Regions from separate parts of the Streptomyces roseoviridis genome, predicted to be linked through region 2. Evidence: riboswitches for the same ligand, from Rfam matches in the RefSeq annotation. Region 2 holds a riboswitch; the other holds the start of a gene.

Region 1 (10,122 bases), 2.8 Mb from region 2:
GATGTGGTGGATGTCGATCGACTCGTCGAAGTACCCGGTGATCTCGGCCTTCTCCCCGGTGCGCCAGTCCATGGCCCCGGCCTTGAGGAGCAGTGCGTAGATGCCCTTGTACGCGGCGCTGTTACGGGTCCGCAGGGTCAGCAGCCGGCCCGGGGCGAACTGGGCCGCCTCCACGGTCCTCGGCTCGCCGGAGGTGCCCCGGATCCAGCCGACGACGTCCGGCAGGTCGTGGCTGAACCGGGTCTCCGTCGAGCCTCCGTAGAGCTCGCCGAAGACCCCGCACCAGTACCAGCGCGCGAGCTTGGACTGCGCCCCGGCGCTCTGCGCGTCCTGTCCCGCCTGCGCCAGGATCGCGGCGAGCGGGATGAGCTGGGTGCCGTACGGCAGGAACCTGGTGTCGAACACGTACTGCTGGCGCAGGAACTTGGCCGCGCCCTTGAACCCCTGGACGACGAGCGGCGCGAAGCGCACGTACTCGTCGAGGGAGAGCTCCAGCATGTCCTTGCGCTTGCAGCCGATGCGCGGACGGCGCTCTTCCGGTACGCCGTCCGCGACCGCCTCCTCGTGCCGCGCGGCGGTCGCGAGCAGCGTCACCGACTGGAGGAAGTCGGTGTTCGACACGTCCTTCAGGATCCGGTACTCCGGTGCCTCCCAGGCGGCCTTCACCTCTTCCTTCCAGTGCCGCCTGAGGTCGAACTCGTCCGCCGCGAACGTGGCCGTGAGCAGCTCGAAGACGGTGAGGGAGACGCCGCCCGTGTTGACGTTCTCGAAGACCTGGCAGACGGCCTGGCGGGCGGTGTTCTTGCCGAGGGAGATCACGGGCATCTGATAGCGGTCGAAGCGCCGGACGAACTCCTCGTCGAAGTCCCTCCAGAAGCGCAGCTTCTCCTTGTCGAAGTCCCAGAAGTCCTGGTAGCCCGACTCCCAGTCGCGGGGGTTCATGACGTACCGCAGCGGGAAGAGGTCCGCCCCGTACTCCTTCTCAGGGGTCGAGTAGTCCTCCAGCACCTCGCCGCGGAAGTTCCGCACGATCCTGTCCTTCGGCAGGAACCGGATGGCGTCCTCACGGTCGGTCTGTCCGTCCAGGACCGCGCGCATGTCGGCGTAGAACCAGCCCGACACCCGCTGCTTGCGCACGTCCTGGGTCTCCACCGGCCGTCCGAGCCGGATCGACTGGAAGAGCGAGGTGAGCCGCTGCTGCCCGTCGAGGACCAGCGTCTCCGGCTCCGTACCCGGGGGAGGGGTGGCGCCCTCGATGGGGCGGTGCTTGAAGCGGACGTCACCGCCGGACTGCAGCGTCATGACCGTGCCGACCGGGAAACCCTGGGAGACGGAGGCGAGCAGCGCGGTGATGTTCGGATGCGGCCACACCCAGCCCCGCTGGAACTCGGGCAGCTGCGCCCTGCCGTCCTCGACCTGCCGCAGCAGGTCCCGCAGCGGGCGCTTGTCGATGCTGAATGCTTCGTCCGTCAACGCGGCCTTCCTCTGCTCGGCACAGGATCCGCCGGGCGGACCCGGCAGATCTCCGGGCCGAGGCTATCGGGCCTCCGAGCGGCGCGTCCGGCGTTTGCGCAGGTCGGTACGGTGCGAGAACGACGTGACCCCCGCCGGGCGCGGCCGTTCGGCCGGGTACGACGGGGGTCGGCTGTCCGGTGCGGGCGTCAGGAAGCCGGGGGGGCCCGCCACCACGTCGACCGGCTTCGCGAGCGGCGTGCCCGAGCCGTCGCGGCGCGGGTCGGGCTCGGGGAGGTCGACCGGGGTGCCGTTCTTCTGGGCGGCGCGGGCCGGGGTCGCGCCCGCCCAGGCGAGGAGCAGGACGTCCTCGCCCTTCAGGAAGCGCTGGCAGCGGACGCCGCCGGTCGCGCGGCCCTTGCGCGGGTACTGGTCGAAGGGGGTGAGCTTGGCCGAGGTCGGCGCCGCCCCGGTGAGCGTGCCCGAAGAACCGGCCACCGTGAAGACGACCGCGTCCGCCGCCGGGTCCACCGCGGTGAAGGAGATCACCTCGGCGCCCGCCGACAGCTTGATGCCGGCCATGCCGCCGGCCGGCCGGCCCTGCGGCCGCACCTGGGAGGCCGGATAGCGCAGCAGCTGGGCGTCGGAGGTGATGAAGACCAGGTCCTCCTCGCCCGTGCGCAGCTCGGTCGCGCCGACGATCCGGTCGCCGTCCTTGAGGGTGATGACCTCCAGCTCTTCCTTGTTCGCCGGGTAGTCCGGCACCACGCGCTTCACCACGCCCTGCAGCGTGCCGATCGCCAGGCCGTGGGAAGCCTCCTCCAGCGTGGTGAGGCAGACCACCGTCTCGTCCGCCTCCAGGGAGACGAACTCGGCCAGCGGCGCACCGCCCGCCAGCGTGGGCGCGTTCGCCGTGTCCGGCAGCTGCGGCAGGTCGATGACCGCGACCCGCAACAGCCGGCCCGCCGAGGTCACGACGCCGATGTCACCGCGCTGGGTCGCCGCGACCGCGGAGACGATCACGTCGTGCTTGGCGCGCTTGCCGTCCTGCACGGCCGGGAGCTGCTCGGTGACCGTGCGGGCCAGCAGTCCGGTCGACGACAGCAGCACCCGGCAGGGGTCGTCGGCGACCTCCAGGGAGACCGCCGTCACCGGCGCGCCCGCCGACTCCAGGAGCACCGTGCGCCGCTCGGTGGCGAACTTCTTCGCGACCGCCGCCAGCTCCGCCGAGACCAGCTTGCGCAGCTCCGCGTCGGACTCCAGGATCCCGGTCAGCTCGTCGATCTCGCCGTTGAGGCGGTCGCGCTCGCTCTCCAGCTCGATCCGGTCGAACTTGGTCAGCCGGCGCAGCGGGGTGTCCAGGATGTACTGCGTCTGGATCTCGCTCAGCGAGAAGCGCTCCATCAGGCGCTCCTTGGCCTCCGCCGAGTTCTCGCTCTGCCGGATCAGCCGGATGACCTCGTCGATGTCGAGGAGCGCGACGAGCAGGCCCTCCACCAGGTGGAGCCGGTCGCGCTTCTTGCTCCGCCGGAACTCCGAACGCCGCCGGACGACGTCGAAGCGGTGGTCGAGGTAGACCTCCAGGAGCTCCTTCAGGCCGAGCGTGAGCGGCTGGCCGTCGACCAGCGCCACGTTGTTGATGCCGAACGACTCCTCCATCGGCGTCAGCTTGTAGAGCTGCTCCAGGACCGCCTCGGGCACGAAGCCGTTCTTCACCTCGATGACCAGGCGCAGGCCGTGGTTGCGGTCGGTGAGGTCCTTGACGTCGGCGATGCCCTGGAGCTTCTTGGAGCCCACCAGGTCCTTGATCTTGGCGATGACCTTCTCGGGGCCGACCGTGAACGGCAGCTCGGTGACGACGATGCCCTTGCGGCGCGCCGTCACGTTCTCCACGGTGGCCGTCGCACGGATCTTGAAGGTGCCGCGGCCCGTCTCGTAGGCGTCCTTGATGCCGGACAGGCCGACGATCCGGCCGCCCGTGGGCAGGTCGGGACCCGGCACGAAGCGCATCAGCGCCTCCAGGTCCGCGTTCGGGTGCCGGATCAGGTGGCGGGCCGCCGCGACGACCTCGCCCAGGTTGTGCGGGGGCATGTTGGTGGCCATGCCGACCGCGATGCCCGAGGCGCCGTTGACCAGCAGGTTCGGGTACGCGGCGGGAAGCGCCACCGGCTCGCGCTCCTGGCCGTCGTAGTTCGGCGCGAAGTCGACGGTGTCCTCGTCGATGGACTCCGTCATGAGCAGCGCGGCCGGGGCCATCCGCGACTCCGTGTACCGCATGGCGGCCGGCGGGTCGTCGTTGCCGAGGGAGCCGAAGTTGCCGTGGCCGTCCACGAGCGGCAGCCGCATGGAGAAGGGCTGCGCCATGCGGACCATCGCGTCGTAGATCGACGCGTCGCCGTGCGGGTGCAGCTTGCCCATGACCTCGCCGACGACCCGGGCGCACTTGACGAAACCGCGGTCGGGCCGCAGCCCCATCTCGTTCATCTGGTAGACGATGCGCCGCTGCACGGGCTTCATGCCGTCGCGGGCGTCGGGCAGCGCGCGGGAGTAGATGACCGAGTACGCGTACTCGAGGAAGGAGCCCTGCATCTCGTCAACGACGTCGATGTCGAGGATTCGCTCCTCGAACGCGTCGTCCGGCGGCGGTGTCTTCGTGCTGCGGCGGGCCATCGCGGCTGCGGCTCCTTCACCAACAAGGTTGATCTGACGCGGACCATTGTGGACCGTGCCACCGACAACGCCGACCGCGACCCGGAAGAGGGACATCCCCGGCGGGCGGGAACTTCGCCAGGTGTCGGCGCGCTTGCATACAGTGGCAGGACTTTTCCACATCGCGATCGAAGGGACGTACATGCCCATGGGTCACACGGCCACGGCCGAGACCGGCTCCGGCGGCCTGACAGCGACCGAGCACCGGCTGTCCAACGGCCTGCGCGTGGTGCTCTCCGAGGACCACCTGACCCCGGTCGCCGCGGTCTGCCTCTGGTACGACGTCGGCTCGCGCCACGAGGTGAAGGGCCGCACCGGCCTCGCCCACCTCTTCGAGCACCTGATGTTCCAGGGCTCGAAGCAGGTCCACGGCAACGGCCACTTCGAGCTGGTGCAGGGCGCCGGAGGCTCGCTCAACGGCACGACGAGCTTCGAGCGCACCAACTACTTCGAGACCATGCCCGCCCACCAGCTGGAGCTCGCGCTGTGGCTGGAGGCGGACCGCATGGGCTCGCTGCTCGCCGCCCTCGACGACGAGTCCATGGAGAACCAGCGGGACGTCGTCAAGAACGAGCGCCGCCAGCGCTACGACAACGTGCCCTACGGCACCGCCTTCGAGCGGCTGACCGCCCTCGCGTACCCCGAGGGCCACCCGTACCACCACACGCCGATCGGCTCGATGGCCGACCTGGACGCCGCCACCCTGGAAGACGCCCGGAACTTCTTCCGCACCTATTACGCGCCGAACAACGCGGTGCTCTCGGTCGTCGGCGACATCGACCCGGAGCAGACCCTCGCCTGGGTGGAGAAGTACTTCGGCTCCATCCCCGGCCACGACGGCAAGCCCGAGCCGCGCGACGGCTCGCTGCCCGACGTCATCGGCGGACAGCTGCGCGAGGTCGTCGAGGAGGAGGTCCCGGCCCGCGCGCTGATGGCCGCCTACCGGCTCCCGCACGACGGCACGCGCGCGTGCGACGCGGCCGACCTCGCCCTGACCATCCTCGGCGGCGGCGAGTCCTCCCGCCTCCACAACCGCCTGGTCCGCCGCGACCGCACCGCCGTCGCCGCCGGCTTCGGCCTGCTGCGCCTCGCCGGCGCGCCGTCGCTGGGCTGGCTGGACGTCAAGACCTCCGGCGGCGTCGAGGTGCCGCGGATCGAGGCCGCCGTCGACGAGGAGCTCGCCCGCTTCGCCGCCGACGGCCCGACGCCCGAGGAGATGGAGCGCGCCCAGGCCCAGTTGGAGCGCGAGTGGCTGGACCGGCTCGGCACGGTCGCGGGCCGCGCCGACGAACTGTGCCGGTACGCCGTGCTCTTCGGCGACCCGCAGCTCGCCCTGACAGCCGTGAACCGGGTCCTCGACGTCACCGCCGACGAGGTGCGCGAGGTCGCCGCGGCCCGGCTGCGCCCGGACAACCGCGCCGTCCTGGTCTACGAGCCGGTGTCCGGCGAACAGAGCGACAGCGACGAGGAAGAGGGAGCGGACCAGTGACCGACGCTGCCGCGTCTTTGACGAGCATGACCTTCCACCCGCAGCCCCGGCCGGGCGAGGCCAAGCCCTGGGCGTTCCCCGCCCCGGAGCGCGGCGCGCTCGACAACGGCCTGACCGTGCTGCGCTGCCACCGCCCCGGACAGCAGGTGGTGGCCGTCGAGATCGTCCTCGACGCCCCGCTGGACGCCGAGCCCGAGGGCCTCGACGGCGTCGCCACGATCATGGCGCGGGCCCTGTCTGAGGGCACCGACCAGCACAGCGCCGAGGAGTTCGCCGCCGAGCTCGAGCGCTGCGGCGCCACCCTCGACGCGCACGCCGACCACCCCGGCGTACGGGTCTCCCTGGAGGTCCCGGTCTCCCGGCTGCCCAAGGCGCTCGGCCTGCTCTCCGAGGCCCTGATCGCCCCGGCCTTCGCCGAGAGCGAGATCGAGCGCCTGGTGCGCAACCGGCTCGACGAGATCCCCCACGAGACGGCCAACCCCGCCCGCCGCGCCGCCAAGCAGCTCTCCAAGGAGCTGTTCCCGGCCTCCTCCCGGATGTCCCGGCCGCGCCAGGGCACCGAGGAGACGGTCGGCGCGATCGACGCCGCCGCCGTCCGCGCCTTCTTCGACGCGCACGTGCGGCCGGCCGCGGCCACCGCCGTGGTCGTCGGCGACCTCACCGGCGTCGACCTGGACAAGGTCCTCGACGAGACCCTGGGCGCCTGGACGGGCGCGCCGGCCGCGCCCCGGCCCATGCCGCCCATCACGGCCGACGACACCGGCCGGGTCGTCGTCGTGGACCGCCCGGGCGCCGTCCAGACGCAGCTGCTCATCGGCCGCGTCGGCGCCGACCGCCACGACCGCGTCTGGCCGGCCCAGGTGCTCGGCACGTACTGCCTCGGCGGCACCCTCACCTCCCGCCTGGACCGCGTGCTGCGCGAGGAGAAGGGATACACCTACGGGGTGCGGGCCTTCGGCCAGGTGCTGCGTTCCGACGGCGAGGGCAACGGCGCCTCGATGCTCGCCATCAGCGGCTCCGTCGACACCCCCAACACCGGTCCGGCGCTGGAGGACCTGTGGAAGGTGCTGCGCACCCTCGCCGCCGAGGGACTGACCGACGCCGAGCGGGACGTCGCCGTGCAGAACCTGGTGGGAGTCGCCCCGCTCAAGTACGAGACGGCCGCCTCCGTGGCGGGCACCCTCGCCGACCAGGTCGAGCAGCACCTCCCGGACGACTACCAGGCGCAGTTGTACGCGCGCCTGGCAGAGACGGGCACGGTGGAGGCGACCGCGGCCGTGGTCAACGCCTTCCCGGTGGACCGGCTCGTGACGGTGCTCGTCGGTGACGCGTCGAAGATCGCGGAGCCGGTACGGGCGCTCGGCATCGGCGAAGTGACCGTCGTCACCGGCTGATTGAGCCGCCGTCACGCACGACGGAGGACCCCTGCGACCTGGTTCGCCGGGGTCCTCTCGTATGTCCGTATTGTCGTCAAGCATGCCTGAATGACCTGTGGCATGTCTTACAAACGAGCGAGTCTGTTTGCCGATTGACTGAAGATCCGCCTAGCGTCGACCCGGCTGTCCGGCCGTTGCACCACGCCGCATCCGCGGCAACGGACAGTCATCGCCGAGTCCCCGCAAGGCGCGAGCCTGGGGAGCCGGGGACCCGCACGCAGTCCCTGGGGTGAATCGGACGCCTTCGCTCAGCGCGGAGGGGCCCGTAGGAGACCTTCCTGCTCCGAACCCGTCAGCTAACCCGGTAGGCGAGAGGGAAGGAAAGGATCAGCCACTACATGGCGTTCACCCGTGCCACCGGGAAGCATCGTGGTCCGAGCCGTCTGGCGCGCCGCAGCGCCGGCATCGCCGGCGTGGCGACGCTCGCCACCACCGGCGTCATCGGCACCCTCGCCTCCCCGGCGTTCGCCGCCGACACGGAGGAGCCCTCTCCCGAGGACACCGGCCTCACCCAGGTGATCACCGAGGAGTCCCTCGCCGAGCGGGTCGACGCCCAGGCCGCCGCCCAGGAGGAGGAGGCCTACGAGGCCGCCGCCCGCGTCAAGGCCGCCGCCGAGGCGAAGCGCAAGGCCGAGGCCCGCGCCAAGGAGGCCCGTGCCGCCAAGGAGCGCGCCGCCCGCGAGGCCGAGCGCAAGCGCCTGAACTCCTTCCAGCTCCCCGTCGCCGGCACGTACGTGTCCACCGGCTACAAGACCGGTGGCTCGCTCTGGTCCTCCGGCAGCCACTCCGGCATCGACTTCCACGCCTCCTACGGCAGCAAGGTCGTCTCCGTCGGCTCCGGCACCGTCGTCGAGGCCGGCTGGGGCGGCGCGTACGGCAACAACATCGTCATCCGGATGCACGACGGCACGTACACCCAGTACGGCCACCTCTCGGCGATCAACGTCTACGTCGGCCAGAAGGTCACCCCCGGCGAGCAGATCGGCGTCTCCGGCTCGTCCGGCAACTCCACCGGCCCGCACCTCCACTTCGAGGCGCGCACCAGCGCCGAGTACGGCTCGGACATCAACCCGATCTCCTACCTCCGCGCCCGCGGCGTGAACGTCTGATCCGACGGACCCGCAGACGCGCCCACGACCGGCGCGACCCGTGCGACAGAAAAAGGCCCCGGCTCCCGCGAGCCGGGGCCTTTTCTGTGCGGAATTGACGGGCGGCATCGGAAATTCCGCCGTCCTGCAATAGAGTCGCCGGAACAAGAGCCGCTCGATGGGGTTTCGCGCGGATCAACGGGGAGGTCGGACATGCGCATTCCCGCGCACTCGGTATGCACGGCGATCCGGGACGACATCGTCACCGGAACGTTCGAGCGGGGCGCCCGGCTGACGGAGGAACAGCTCGCCCGCCGCTACGGGGTCTCCCGCGTCCCGGTCCGCGAGGCCCTGCGCACCCTGGAGTCCGAGGGCTTCGTGGTCACCCGCCGCCATGCCGGCGCCCAGGTCGCCGAGCCCACCGAGCAGGAGGCGGCCGACCTGCTCGAGATGCGGTCCCTGCTCGAACCGCTGGGCGCCGCCCGGGCCGCGCAGCGGCGCACCGACGCCCACCTCAAGGTGCTGCGCGGCCTGGTCAGACTGGGGCAGGAGCGGGCCAGGGGCGGCCAGGGCGAGGACCTGGCCTCGCTGGGCGGCTGGTTCCACGAGACCCTGGCGCAGGCGTCCGGCAGCCCGCCGCTCACGGCGCTGCTCACCCAGCTGCGGCACAAGATCGCCTGGATGTACGCGGTCGAGCCGGCGGTCCGGCCCGTGGAGGCGTGGGCCGAGCACGGGGCCATCGTCGACGCCGTGGCGCGCGGGGACGCCGAGCGGGCCCGGGCGCTGACCGCGCTGCACGTGGAGCACGCACTGCCGCAGCACCGGCTGAAACGGCCGGAGCGGCCGCGTGTGAGGGTTTCGCAACATGTCGTCAACATCGCCGGCCGGGGGAATTAACACGGACGCCGTATACAAAGAGGGAGCGAATTCAGGGGATTGTCTCGCTCTGCCCGCCGCTCCTCTTTATCCGCCTATTCCCATGACCGCCGTGTATTCCCCCGCGGTCGTGCAATGGTCCCCGGCGGCGATCTGCCGACAACCGTGATTCCCGGTCCGGAAAAGAGGAGGCCGCGTCCGCCGGCATTCCGGCGGACGCGGCTCTCGTGATCCGTCGTCGGGGAGGAGACGGGTCAGACGGTCTCGGGAAGCTCCTCGAGACCCTCGGCGACCAGCTTCGCCAGGCGGTCGAGCGCGGCCTCGGCGCCGTCGGCGTCCGAAGCGAGCACGATCTCCTCGCCGCCCTGGGCACCCAGGCCGAGCACCGCGAGCATGGACGCGGCGTTCACCGGGTTGCCGTCGGCCTTGGCGATCGTCACGGGGACGCCGGCGGCCGTGGCGGCACGGACGAAGATGGAGGCGGGGCGGGCGTGCAGGCCCTCGGCCCAGCCGACGTTGACGCGGCGCTCAGCCATGGTGGTTGCCCTTCAACTTTCAGCGGTTGTCTAGACCAGTCTCTCACGCGTGGCGACGTGCTCTCGTACCGAGCTTCGACCCCGGCCGGGACCGCCGTTCGGCCTTCCCTACCTTGCACGGAGCGCACCTGCCGCGCGACCGGTGCCACTGTCGGACCCCGGCCGTACGCTTGCCCCATGCAGAGCGCGTCGGAACAGTCGGAGCAGCCGGAACACGCGTATCCCGACCACTGGGAAGCGGACGTGGTCCTCCGCGACGGCGGCACCGCACGCATCAGGCCCATCACCGCCGAGGACGCCGACCGGCTGGTCAGCTTCTACGAGCAGGTCTCGGACGAGTCCAAGTACTACCGCTTCTTCGCGCCCTACCCGCGCCTGTCCGCCAAGGACGTCCACCGCTTCACCCACCACGACTTCGTGGACCGGGTGGGACTCGCGGCGACCGTCGGCGGCGACTTCATCGCCACCGTCCGCTACGACCGCATCAACGAGCAGGGCCGCCCCGCCTCCGCCCCCGCCGACGAGGCCGAGGTCGC
Region 2 (10,122 bases):
TCCCCCCGCCTCCCCCGCCTCGCCCGTCCCCCCGCCTCGGCCACCTCCCCCGCCCCGCCCCGGCCTCGCCCCCCCCGGCGCCCCCCCGGGACGGTGAGGGGCCGCCTCGGGGCCGGCGGGTGCCTTGTACGGTCGGTGCATGAGCACGCCCCCCGCCCCCGAGCTCTTCACCTGGGAGTTCGCCACCGACCCGTACCCGGCCTACGCCTGGCTGCGCGAGCACGCGCCTGTGCACAAGGCCACCCTGCCCAGCGGGGTGGAGGCGTGGCTGGTGACCCGGTACGCGGACGCGCGGCAGGCCCTGGCCGACCAGCGGCTGTCGAAGAATCCGGCGCACCACGACGAGCCGGCGCACGCCAAGGGGAAGACGGGGATCCCGGGGGAGCGCAAGGCGGAGCTGATGACCCATCTGCTCAACATCGACCCGCCGGACCACACCCGGCTGCGCCGCCTTGTGTCGAAGGCGTTCACACCGCGCCGGGTCGCGGAGTTCGCGCCGCGGGTGCAGGAGCTGACCGACCGGCTCATCGACGGCTTCGCGGAGCGGGGGAGCGCGGACCTGATCCACGAGTTCGCGTTTCCGCTGCCCATCTACGCCATCTGCGACCTGCTCGGGGTGCCGCGCGAGGACCAGGACGACTTCCGGGACTGGGCCGGGATGATGATCCGGCACGGCGGGGGCCCGCGCGGCGGGGTGGCGCGGTCGGTGAAGAAGATGCGCGGCTACCTCGCGGAGCTCATCCACCGCAAGCGGCTCGACCCGGCCGACGACCTCATCTCCGGGCTCATCAGGGCCTCGGACCACGGCGAGCACCTCACCGAGAACGAGGCCGCCGCGATGGCCTTCATCCTTCTCTTCGCCGGGTTCGAGACGACGGTGAACCTGATCGGCAACGGGGTCTACGCCCTGCTGCGCCACCCGGAGCAGCGCGCGCGCCTCCAGGCGTCGCTCGCGGCCGGGGACCGGGGGCTGCTTGAGACCGGGGTGGAGGAGCTGCTGCGCTACGACGGGCCGGTGGAGCTGGCGACCTGGCGGTTCGCCACCCGGCCGCTGGCCATCGGCGGGCAGGAGATCCCGGCCGGTGACCCGGTGCTCGTGGTGCTCGCGGCCGCGGACCGGGACCCGGAGCGGTTCGACGCTCCGGACACGCTCGACCTCGCCCGGCGCGACAACCAGCACCTCGGGTACGGGCACGGCATCCACTACTGCCTGGGGGCGCCGCTGGCCCGCCTGGAGGGGCAGACGGCGCTCGCGACCCTGCTGACCCGCCTGCCGGACCTGCGACTTGGCGTCGAACCGGAGGAACTGCGGTGGCGCGGCGGGCTCATCATGCGGGGACTTCGCACCCTTCCGGTGGCCTTCGCCCCGGAGGGCACCGTCGCCCGGTGACTGACGCCACATCAGAAATGTGATCTTCGCGTGATCGGGGCTGCATCGGCTTGTGACTTCCGCTCACATGCCGCTACGTTCACCCGCAACCTCAGCAGTCACGCGAAAGGCTCTCCGTATGCGCTCCGGAAACGGACGTCACCGCAGACCCCGCCAGGCCCCCGCTCTCGTCGTCGCCGCGGGCGTCACCGGATCGGCCATGGCGCTGCCGTTGCTCGCCGCCGGTTCCGCCTCGGCCGCCGACGCGGCGACCTGGGACAGGGTCGCCGAATGCGAGTCGGGCGGGGCCTGGAGTGCCAACTTCGGCAACGGGCTGTACGGCGGGCTCCAGTTCACCCAGGAGAGCTGGGAGCGGCACGGCGGCCTCGCCTACGCCCCGAGCGCCGACCTCGCCAGCCGCGCGCAGCAGATAGCGATCGCCGAGAAGGCGCTCGCCGCCGGCGACACCCAGTGGGACACCTGCGCCCCGATCGCCGGCCTGACGAACGACGGCAAGGCTCCGGCCGTCGACCCGGGTCCCGGCGTCACCCCCAAGAAGTCCACGGGGCCCGTCCCCGAGTCCAACCGCACCGACGGCCTGCCGGCCGGCACCACCGGTACCGGGACCCCCGCCGCCGAGCCTTCGGCGACGGCCACGACCCCCGCCGCGCCGACCGCTCCGGCCACTCCGTCGACGGGTCCCTCGGCGGGCTCCCCGACGGGCCCCTCGACGGGGACCCCGACCGCGCCCGCGACCCCCGGCAGCCCCGTCGCCCCCGGCACCCCGGGCAGCGTCGTCACGCCCCGTACGCCCGTAACGCCGGATGCATCCGTTACGCCGGGTACGCCCGGTGCGCCGGGCTCGACCGCTCCCGGCACCGGCAAGCACCGGGGTGACGCCGCGACAGAAGAACCGGGCATGACGGACACCAGCTCCGAATCCGGGCGCCACGCGGCGCCGGCCGACGCGGCGAAGGGCGGAGTGACCGGCGACGATTCGGGCAAGACGGACGAATACACCGTCAAGCCGGGTGACAGTCTGTCGGACATTGCGCGGGAGAACGGTCTTCTCGGCGGCTGGGGCGCCCTCTACGACGCCAACAAGGAGACGGTCGGCGCCGACCCGGATCTCATCCTCCCTGGTCAGAGCCTGGAACTCCTGCCCGAATCGGCCCCGCTCGGAGGGTAGTTCGAGGGCTAATGTCCGTTCTGTGCGAGTGAGACATGGGTCTCTCTTGTCGAACGGGCGTGTCACGTCCGCAAACTTTGCTCGCGTCGCCCCTCACCTGCGCAAACACCACCTGACGGAGTGCAAGTAGGGGCGATTTTCCCGGCTTGAGGGTCTTTGAACTTCCCCCGGGTCTGTGTCTACGGTCGTGACCGCTCGCCACCGCGGGCCCCGCCGACCGGGAACGCCGAATCCTGCCGCCGGTCGATGGGAACAGTCGTCGCGCAAGCGCCGAAGGCAGGAGCGGGGGACCCAGGTAAGTCGCCGGCCCCGGCCGCCCGAGACGGGCGGCCGACGACCGGCTTGGGGTGAAGCCGCGTGCACGTCACGCGGCCGGGCAATTCCTCCCGGGTTCCGGACGGAACCGGGGAGGCCCCATCGGCCCGAACCCGACAGCTCACCTCGCAGGCGTCGGTGAGGGAGATTTCCATGCTGCTTTCCGGCAAGGGCAAACACCGTCGTTCCTCCAAGGCCACCCGGGCCGTCGCGCTCGCCGGTGCCGCCGGCGTCGCCATCGCCGCCCCGCTGATGGGCGCGTCCTCGGCCTCGGCCGCCACCGCCTCCGAGTGGGACGCCGTCGCCCAGTGCGAGTCCGGCGGCAACTGGTCCATCAACACCGGCAACGGCTACTACGGCGGCCTGCAGTTCTCGGCCTCCACCTGGGCCGCGTACGGCGGCACCGCCTACGCCCCCACCGCCGACCAGGCCTCCAAGTCCCAGCAGATCGCCGTCGCCGAGAAGGTCCTCGCGGGCCAGGGCAAGGGCGCGTGGCCGAGCTGCGGCGTGGGTCTGTCCGGCGCCTCGTACGACGGCGGCTCCGCCGAGCAGGCGCAGCCGCAGCCGGAGCGGAAGGCCGAGCAGCCGACCACCCGCAGCGAGCAGCGCACCGCGCCGAAGAGCACGGCCAAGAAGAGCGAGTCGAAGCAGACCGTCACCACCCCGACCGGCAAGAAGGTCAAGAAGGGCGACGGCGAGTACAAGGTCGTGACCGGCGACACCCTCAGCAAGATCGCCCAGGCGCACGGCGTCAAGGGCGGCTGGGAGAAGCTGTTCGAGCTGAACAAGGACGTCGTCCAGGACGCCGACCTCATCTACCCGGGCCAGCAGCTCCACCTGAAGTAGTCCGGCGACTGCCCCACCCCGCGGTGACCACCCCGGCCCGGAGCGCCCTTCCCCCGTGCGCTCCGGGCCGGGGTCTGCCCCGCCCCGCCCTACCGATGAGTAGGTGAGGGGGTTTCGACCCGAGATGCATGCCCTCGGGTCCTTTTTCGTCCCAGGGGGCGGGCGCCCGGCTGGCCGGAGGCCCCCGGGCGGTTAGGCTCTTGTCGCAAGGCGAACGAGACCTTGCCGCATGCGTCACAACCAGCGTCACATCCCAGAAGGAGATGCTCGTGCCGTCCATCGACGTCGTCGTAGCCCGGGAAATCCTGGACTCCCGAGGCAACCCCACGGTCGAGGTCGAGGTCGGCCTCGACGACGGCAGCACCGGCCGTGCTGCCGTTCCGTCCGGTGCCTCCACCGGTGCGTTCGAGGCCCTCGAGCTCCGCGACGGTGACCCCAACCGTTACCAGGGCAAGGGCGTGGAGAAGGCCGTTCTCGCCGTCATCGAGCAGATCGGCCCCGAGCTGGTCGGTTACGACGCCACCGAGCAGCGCCTGATCGACCAGGCGATGTTCGACCTGGACGCCACCCCGGACAAGTCCTCCCTCGGCGCCAACGCCATCCTCGGCGTCTCCCTCGCCGTCGCGCACGCCGCCTCCGAGGCCTCCGACCTGCCGCTCTTCCGCTACCTCGGCGGCCCGAACGCGCACCTGCTGCCCGTTCCGATGATGAACATCCTGAACGGCGGCTCGCACGCCGACTCCAACGTGGACATCCAGGAGTTCATGATCGCGCCGATCGGCGCGGAGTCCTTCTCCGAGGCCCTGCGCTGGGGCACCGAGGTCTACCACACCCTCAAGAAGGTCCTGAAGGACAAGGGCCTGTCCACCGGCCTCGGCGACGAGGGCGGCTTCGCCCCGAACCTCGGCTCCAACCGCGAGGCCCTCGACCTCATCCTCGAGGCCATCAAGCAGGCCGGCTACGTCCCCGGCAAGGACATCGCGCTCGCGCTCGACGTCGCCGCCTCCGAGTTCTACAAGGACGGCTCGTACAAGTTCGAGGGCAAGTCCCGCTCGGCCGCCGAGATGACCGAGTACTACGAGGAGCTCGTCTCCGCGTACCCGCTGGTCTCCATCGAGGACCCGCTGTTCGAGGACGACTGGGCCGGCTGGAAGGCCATCACCGAGAAGCTCGGCACCAAGGTGCAGCTCGTCGGCGACGACCTGTTCGTCACCAACCCCGAGCGCCTCGCCCGCGGCATCGAGGAGGGCTCCGCGAACGCCCTCCTGGTCAAGGTCAACCAGATCGGCTCGCTGACCGAGACCCTCGACGCCGTCGAGCTCGCCCAGCGCAACGGCTTCAAGTGCATGATGTCCCACCGCTCCGGCGAGACCGAGGACGTCACCATCGCCGACCTGGCCGTCGCCACCAACTGCGGCCAGATCAAGACCGGCGCCCCGGCCCGTTCCGAGCGCGTCGCCAAGTACAACCAGCTCCTGCGCATCGAGGAGATCCTCGACGACGCCGCCGTCTACGCCGGCCGCAGCGCGTTCCCGCGCTTCAAGGGCTGATCCGGCGAAAGCCCGGTTACCTACGTCCCCGCACTCGGTCCCGTACCGTGTGCGGGGACGTACGTTTGAACAAGGCGCGTGACACGGGGAGGCGCAGGACATGGCCGTGAAGGACCGGGACCGGTTCTCGACCGCGACCCGGATCAGGCTGCTCGGCGAGCAGACCGCCGCCCGTGTCTACCGCTCCCAGACCCGCCGCCAGGCCCGCCGCTCCCGGCTCACCGGCCGGGCGGCCTTCCTGGCCCTGGTGGTCTGCTCGCTCGTGGTGGCGCTCGCCTACCCGATGCGGCAGTACGTCTCGCAGCAGGGCGAGATCGCCGACCAGGAGCGCAAGGCCGCCGAGGCGGCGAAGCGGGTCGAGGAGCTGCGGGACGAGAAGGCCCGCCTCCAGGACCCGGCCTACGTACGGCGCCTGGCCCGCGAGCACCTGCACTACGTGATGCCGGGCGAGACCGGCTTCACCGTGAACGACCCCGACGCGGAGCACCGGCCCCGCACCGAGCAGGGCGCGACGGACCGTCCGTGGTACGACAACCTGTGGGACGGCGTGGACCGCGCCGACCGCCCCTGACGGCAGCCGTCACGACACCCGTCGCGGCACCGCACCGACGCCCGCACCGACCGACGAGCAAGGCAGACATGGAAACGCCCCCTCCGCAGACCGAACGCACCGAGCCCACCGACGCGGACGTCGCCGCGTTCCAGGAGCAGCTCGGCCGGCCGCCGCGCGGCCTGCGCGCCATCGCGCACCGCTGCCCGTGCGGCAACCCGGACGTCGTCGAGACCGCGCCCCGGCTCCCCGACGGCACGCCGTTCCCGACCACGTACTACCTGACCTGCCCGCGCGCCGCCTCCGCCATCGGCACCCTGGAGGCCAACGGGGTCATGAAGGAGATGCAGGCCCGGCTCGGCACCGACCCGGAGCTCGCCGCCGCCTACCGCGCCGCGCACGAGGACTACCTCGCGCGCCGGGACGCCATCGAGGTCCTGGAGGGCTTCCCCAGCGCCGGCGGCATGCCGGACCGGGTCAAGTGCCTGCACGTGCTGGTCGGTCACTCGCTCGCGGCCGGCCCGGGCGTGAACCCGCTGGGCGACGAGGCGATCGCCATGCTGCCCGAGTGGTGGGCGAAGGGCCCCTGCGTCACCCCGTGCGCCGACGCCGACGCCGATGCCGAAGGGAAGTCCTCGACGTGACCCGGGTCGCCGGAATCGACTGCGGTACGAACTCCATCCGCCTGCTCGTCGCCGACGTGGACCCAAAGACCGGTGAGCTGGTCGAGCTGGACCGACGGATGACGATCGTCCGGCTCGGCCAGGGCGTCGACGAGACCGGCCGGCTGGCGCCCGAGGCCCTGGAGCGGACCTTCGCCGCCTGCCGCGAGTACGCCGAGGTCATCAAGGAGCTCGGCGTCGGGGGCCCCTCCGACGAGGGCAAGGGGAGGATCCGCTTCGTCGCCACCTCCGCCTCCCGCGACGCCGAGAACCGGGCCGACTTCGTGAACGGGGTCGTGGAGATCCTGGGCGTCGAGCCCGAGGTCATCACCGGCGACCAGGAGGCCGAGCTCTCCTTCACCGGCGCCACCAAGGAACTGCGCGGCGACGACCGGTACCTCGTCGTCGACATCGGCGGCGGCTCGACCGAGTTCGTGGTCGGAAACCGGCACGTGGAAGCCGCGCGTTCGGTCGACATCGGCTGCGTGCGGCTGACCGAGCGGCACGTCCGCAGCGACCCGCCGACCGCCGCGGAGGTCGAGGCGATCGTGGCCGACGTCCGGGCGGCCCTCGACCTGGCGGCGGAGACCGTGCCGATCGGCGAGGCCGACACCCTGGTCGGGCTCGCCGGTTCCGTCACGACGGTCGCGGCGATCGCGCTCGGTCTGGACGCCTACGACTCCGAGCGGATCCACCGCTCCCGGATCTCCTTCGACCAGGTCGCCGAGGTCGTCGGGCGGCTGCTCGTCTCCACGCACGACGAGCGCGCCGCGATCCCCGTGATGCACCCGGGACGGGTCGACGTGATCATCGCCGGGGCGCTCGTCCTGCTGGAGATCATGGAGCGGACCGGGGCCGCCGAGGTGGTCGTCAGCGAGCACGACATCCTCGATGGGATCGCCCTATCCGTGGCATAGCGGGCGGCTATCGAGGGCTCCCGGGCGCTCCGGCGACACCCCGTCGGAAAACGTTCGTGAAGTTCTTCACAAGGAAATGGGCCCTGAGGGTCCCCCAGGAAGGTCATTTGGCTCTCCGGCGGGCTCCTCAGGGCCCTTTCGCAGGTCTGGAGGCCACTTCGCTCGATGTTTCCATCGTGTGAACGCTTCCCCTGGTTCAGCGTTAAGGAAGGCTCTCCGGGCCAGTTCACAAGGGGTGAACAACGTTCGTCCGCGGACCCCGGTTCCTTTGCTGGACCATGACATGGGTCACGTGGGCGGCGGAGTGTAGCAGAGGTGCCCCCGAACCTTGTGAAGGGGCGCACGAGCACCCCCCCTGGGAGGGGTGGATACTCGATGGCATGAGCACCACGGAGCGTCCCAGGATCCTCGTAGTAGGCGGCGGGTACGTAGGCCTGTACGCAGCTCGGCGCATCCTCAAGAAGATGCGCTACGCGGAGGCGACCGTCACGGTCGTCGACCCGCGGTCGTACATGACCTACCAGCCCTTCCTCCCCGAAGCCGCCGCCGGCAGCATCTCGCCGCGCCACGTCGTCGTCCCGCTGCGACGCGTCGTGCGCGGAGCGGAGGTGCTCACCGGCCGGGTCACCACCATCGACCAGGACCGCAAGGTCGCCACGATCGCGCCGCTGGTCGGCGAGGCGTACGAGCTGCCGTTCGACTACCTGGTCATCGCGATGGGTGCCGTCTCCCGCACCTTCCCGATCCCCGGCCTCGCCGAGCAGGGCATCGGCATGAAGGGCATCGAGGAGGCCATCGGCCTGCGCAACCACGTCCTCGAGCAGCTCGACAAGGCCGACTCGACGACCGACGAGGAGGTCCGCCGCAAGGCGCTGACCTTCGTCTTCGTGGGCGGCGGCTTCGCCGGCGCGGAGACCATCGGCGAGGTCGAGGACATGGTCCGCGACGCGGCGAAGTACTACCAGAACGTCAAGCGCGAGGACATGCGCTTCATCCTGGTCGACGCCGCCGACAAGATCCTTCCCGAGGTGGGCCCGAAGCTCGGCCTGTACGGCAAGGAGCACCTCGAGAGCCGCGGCATCGAGATCTACCTCCAGACCTCGATGGACTCCTGCGTCGACGGCCACGTCGTGCTGAAGAACGGCCTCGAGGTCGACTCCAACACGATCGTGTGGACCGCCGGTGTGAAGCCGAACCCGGCGCTCGCCCGCTTCGGTCTGCCGCTCGGCCCCCGCGGCCACGTGGACTGCAACGAGAAGCTCCAGGTCAACGGCCTCGACTACGTGTGGGCCGCGGGCGACAACGCCCAGGTCCCGGACATGGCCGCGCGCCGTGCCGGTGTCGAGAACGCCTGGTGCCCGCCGAACGCCCAGCACGCCCTGCGCCAGGCCAAGGTCCTCGGCGACAACGTCGTGGCCGGCATGCGCGGCTTCCCGCAGAAGGAGTACGCGCACTCCAACAAGGGCGCGGTCGCGGGTCTCGGCCTCCACAAGGGCGTCGCGATGATCGTCATGGGCAAGATGAAGATCAAGCTCAAGGGCCGTCTCGCCTGGTACATGCACCGTGGCTACCACGGCATGGCCATGCCGACCTGGAACCGCAAGATCCGCGTCTTCGCCGACTGGACCCTGGCGATGTTCCTCAAGCGCGAGGTCGTCTCCCTCGGCGCCATCGAGTCGCCGCGCGAGGAGTTCTACGAGGCCGCCAAGCCCGCCCCGCAGCCGGCCGCCCCGGCGCAGGAGAAGGCCAAGGCCTCCTGACACCTCGCAGTACCCCGGCAGTACCAGCAGCACCCGCAGTACCAGCAGTACACGCAAGGCCGTAAAAGGGCCGTCCGCCATCCGTGGTGCGGACGGCCCTTCGCGTGTTTTTCACGCCGTTTACGCGCGGGACGGGATGGGTTCGCCTACGGACGGTGTTCTCCTGGTGACGAGCATTTCTGGGGCACGAGATCACGGAGGTGTTGCACCATGGCCGACGCCGCGTCGCGGCTGACCGCCCTGGCCGAGGAGGTCCTGGGAGTGAGGCTCCCGGTGCGCCTGCGGGCCTGGGACGGCAGCGAAGCCGGCCCCGCCGACGGCCCCGTACTGATCGTCCGCGACCGCCGTGCCCTGCGCCGGCTGCTGTGGAAGCCGGGCGAGCTGGGCCTGGCCCGCGCCTGGGTGGCGGGGGAGATCGACGTCGAGGGCGATCTGTACGAGGTCCTGGACCGGCTCGCCGGGTTCCTCTGGGAGCGCGACGAGGAGCCGCGCGGGAAGCTGGAGACCGTGCGCGACCCCAAGGTGCGCGCGGCCGCCAAGGCCCTGCTGAAGCTGGCCGGCCCCTTCCCGCCGCCGAAGCCGCCCGCGGAGGAGATCCGCGGCCGCAGCGGCGTCCGGCACAGCAAGCGGCGCGACAAGCAGGCGATCAGTCACCACTACGACGTGGGCAACGACTTCTACGAGCTGGTCCTCGGCCCCTCGATGGTCTACTCGTGCGCCTACTGGACGGACGGCGGGACCCTGGAGGACGCCCAGCGGGACAAGCTGGACCTCATCGCCCGCAAGCTGAACCTCCAGGAGGGCGACCGGCTGCTCGACGTCGGCTGCGGCTGGGGCTCCATGGCCATCCACGCCGCCCGTGAGTACGGGGCCCAGGTCGTCGGCATCACCCTCTCGCGCGAGCAGGCCGCCTACGCCCGCAAGCGGATCGCCGAGGAGGGCCTCACCGACCGCATCGAGATCC

The links. Region 2 has a riboswitch for cyclic di-AMP ahead of ABD954_RS20700 (transglycosylase family protein). Riboswitches for the same ligand answer to the same signal wherever they lie in the genome.
Region 1: another riboswitch for cyclic di-AMP. It lies ahead of ABD954_RS08000 (M23 family metallopeptidase); the one in region 2 lies ahead of ABD954_RS20700 (transglycosylase family protein).

What each region holds. Positions count from the first base shown of each region.
Region 1 is NZ_BAAAWU010000001.1:1,771,546-1,781,667, reverse strand. Features, by position in the region: gene ABD954_RS08020 (GmrSD restriction endonuclease domain-containing protein) at 1-1,473, opposite strand, end outside; partial or broken gene ABD954_RS08015 (DNA gyrase/topoisomerase IV subunit A) at 1,672-4,122, opposite strand; gene ABD954_RS08010 (M16 family metallopeptidase) at 4,304-5,650, shown strand; gene ABD954_RS08005 (M16 family metallopeptidase) at 5,677-7,044, shown strand; cyclic di-AMP (ydaO/yuaA leader) riboswitch at 7,247-7,412, shown strand; gene ABD954_RS08000 (M23 family metallopeptidase) at 7,425-8,195, shown strand; gene ABD954_RS07995 (GntR family transcriptional regulator) at 8,388-9,071, shown strand; gene ABD954_RS07990 (HPr family phosphocarrier protein) at 9,305-9,586, opposite strand; gene ABD954_RS07985 (bifunctional acetate--CoA ligase family protein/GNAT family N-acetyltransferase) at 9,764-10,122, shown strand, end outside.
Region 2 is NZ_BAAAWU010000001.1:4,554,638-4,564,759, forward strand. Features, by position in the region: gene ABD954_RS20690 (cytochrome P450 family protein) at 140-1,390, shown strand; gene ABD954_RS20695 (transglycosylase family protein) at 1,509-2,558, shown strand; cyclic di-AMP (ydaO/yuaA leader) riboswitch at 2,817-3,023, shown strand; gene ABD954_RS20700 (transglycosylase family protein) at 3,027-3,719, shown strand; gene eno (phosphopyruvate hydratase) at 3,983-5,269, shown strand; gene ABD954_RS20710 (FtsB family cell division protein) at 5,370-5,840, shown strand; gene ABD954_RS20715 (DUF501 domain-containing protein) at 5,909-6,463, shown strand; gene ABD954_RS20720 (Ppx/GppA phosphatase family protein) at 6,460-7,398, shown strand; gene ABD954_RS20725 (NAD(P)/FAD-dependent oxidoreductase) at 7,779-9,158, shown strand; gene ABD954_RS20730 (class I SAM-dependent methyltransferase) at 9,369-10,122, shown strand, end outside.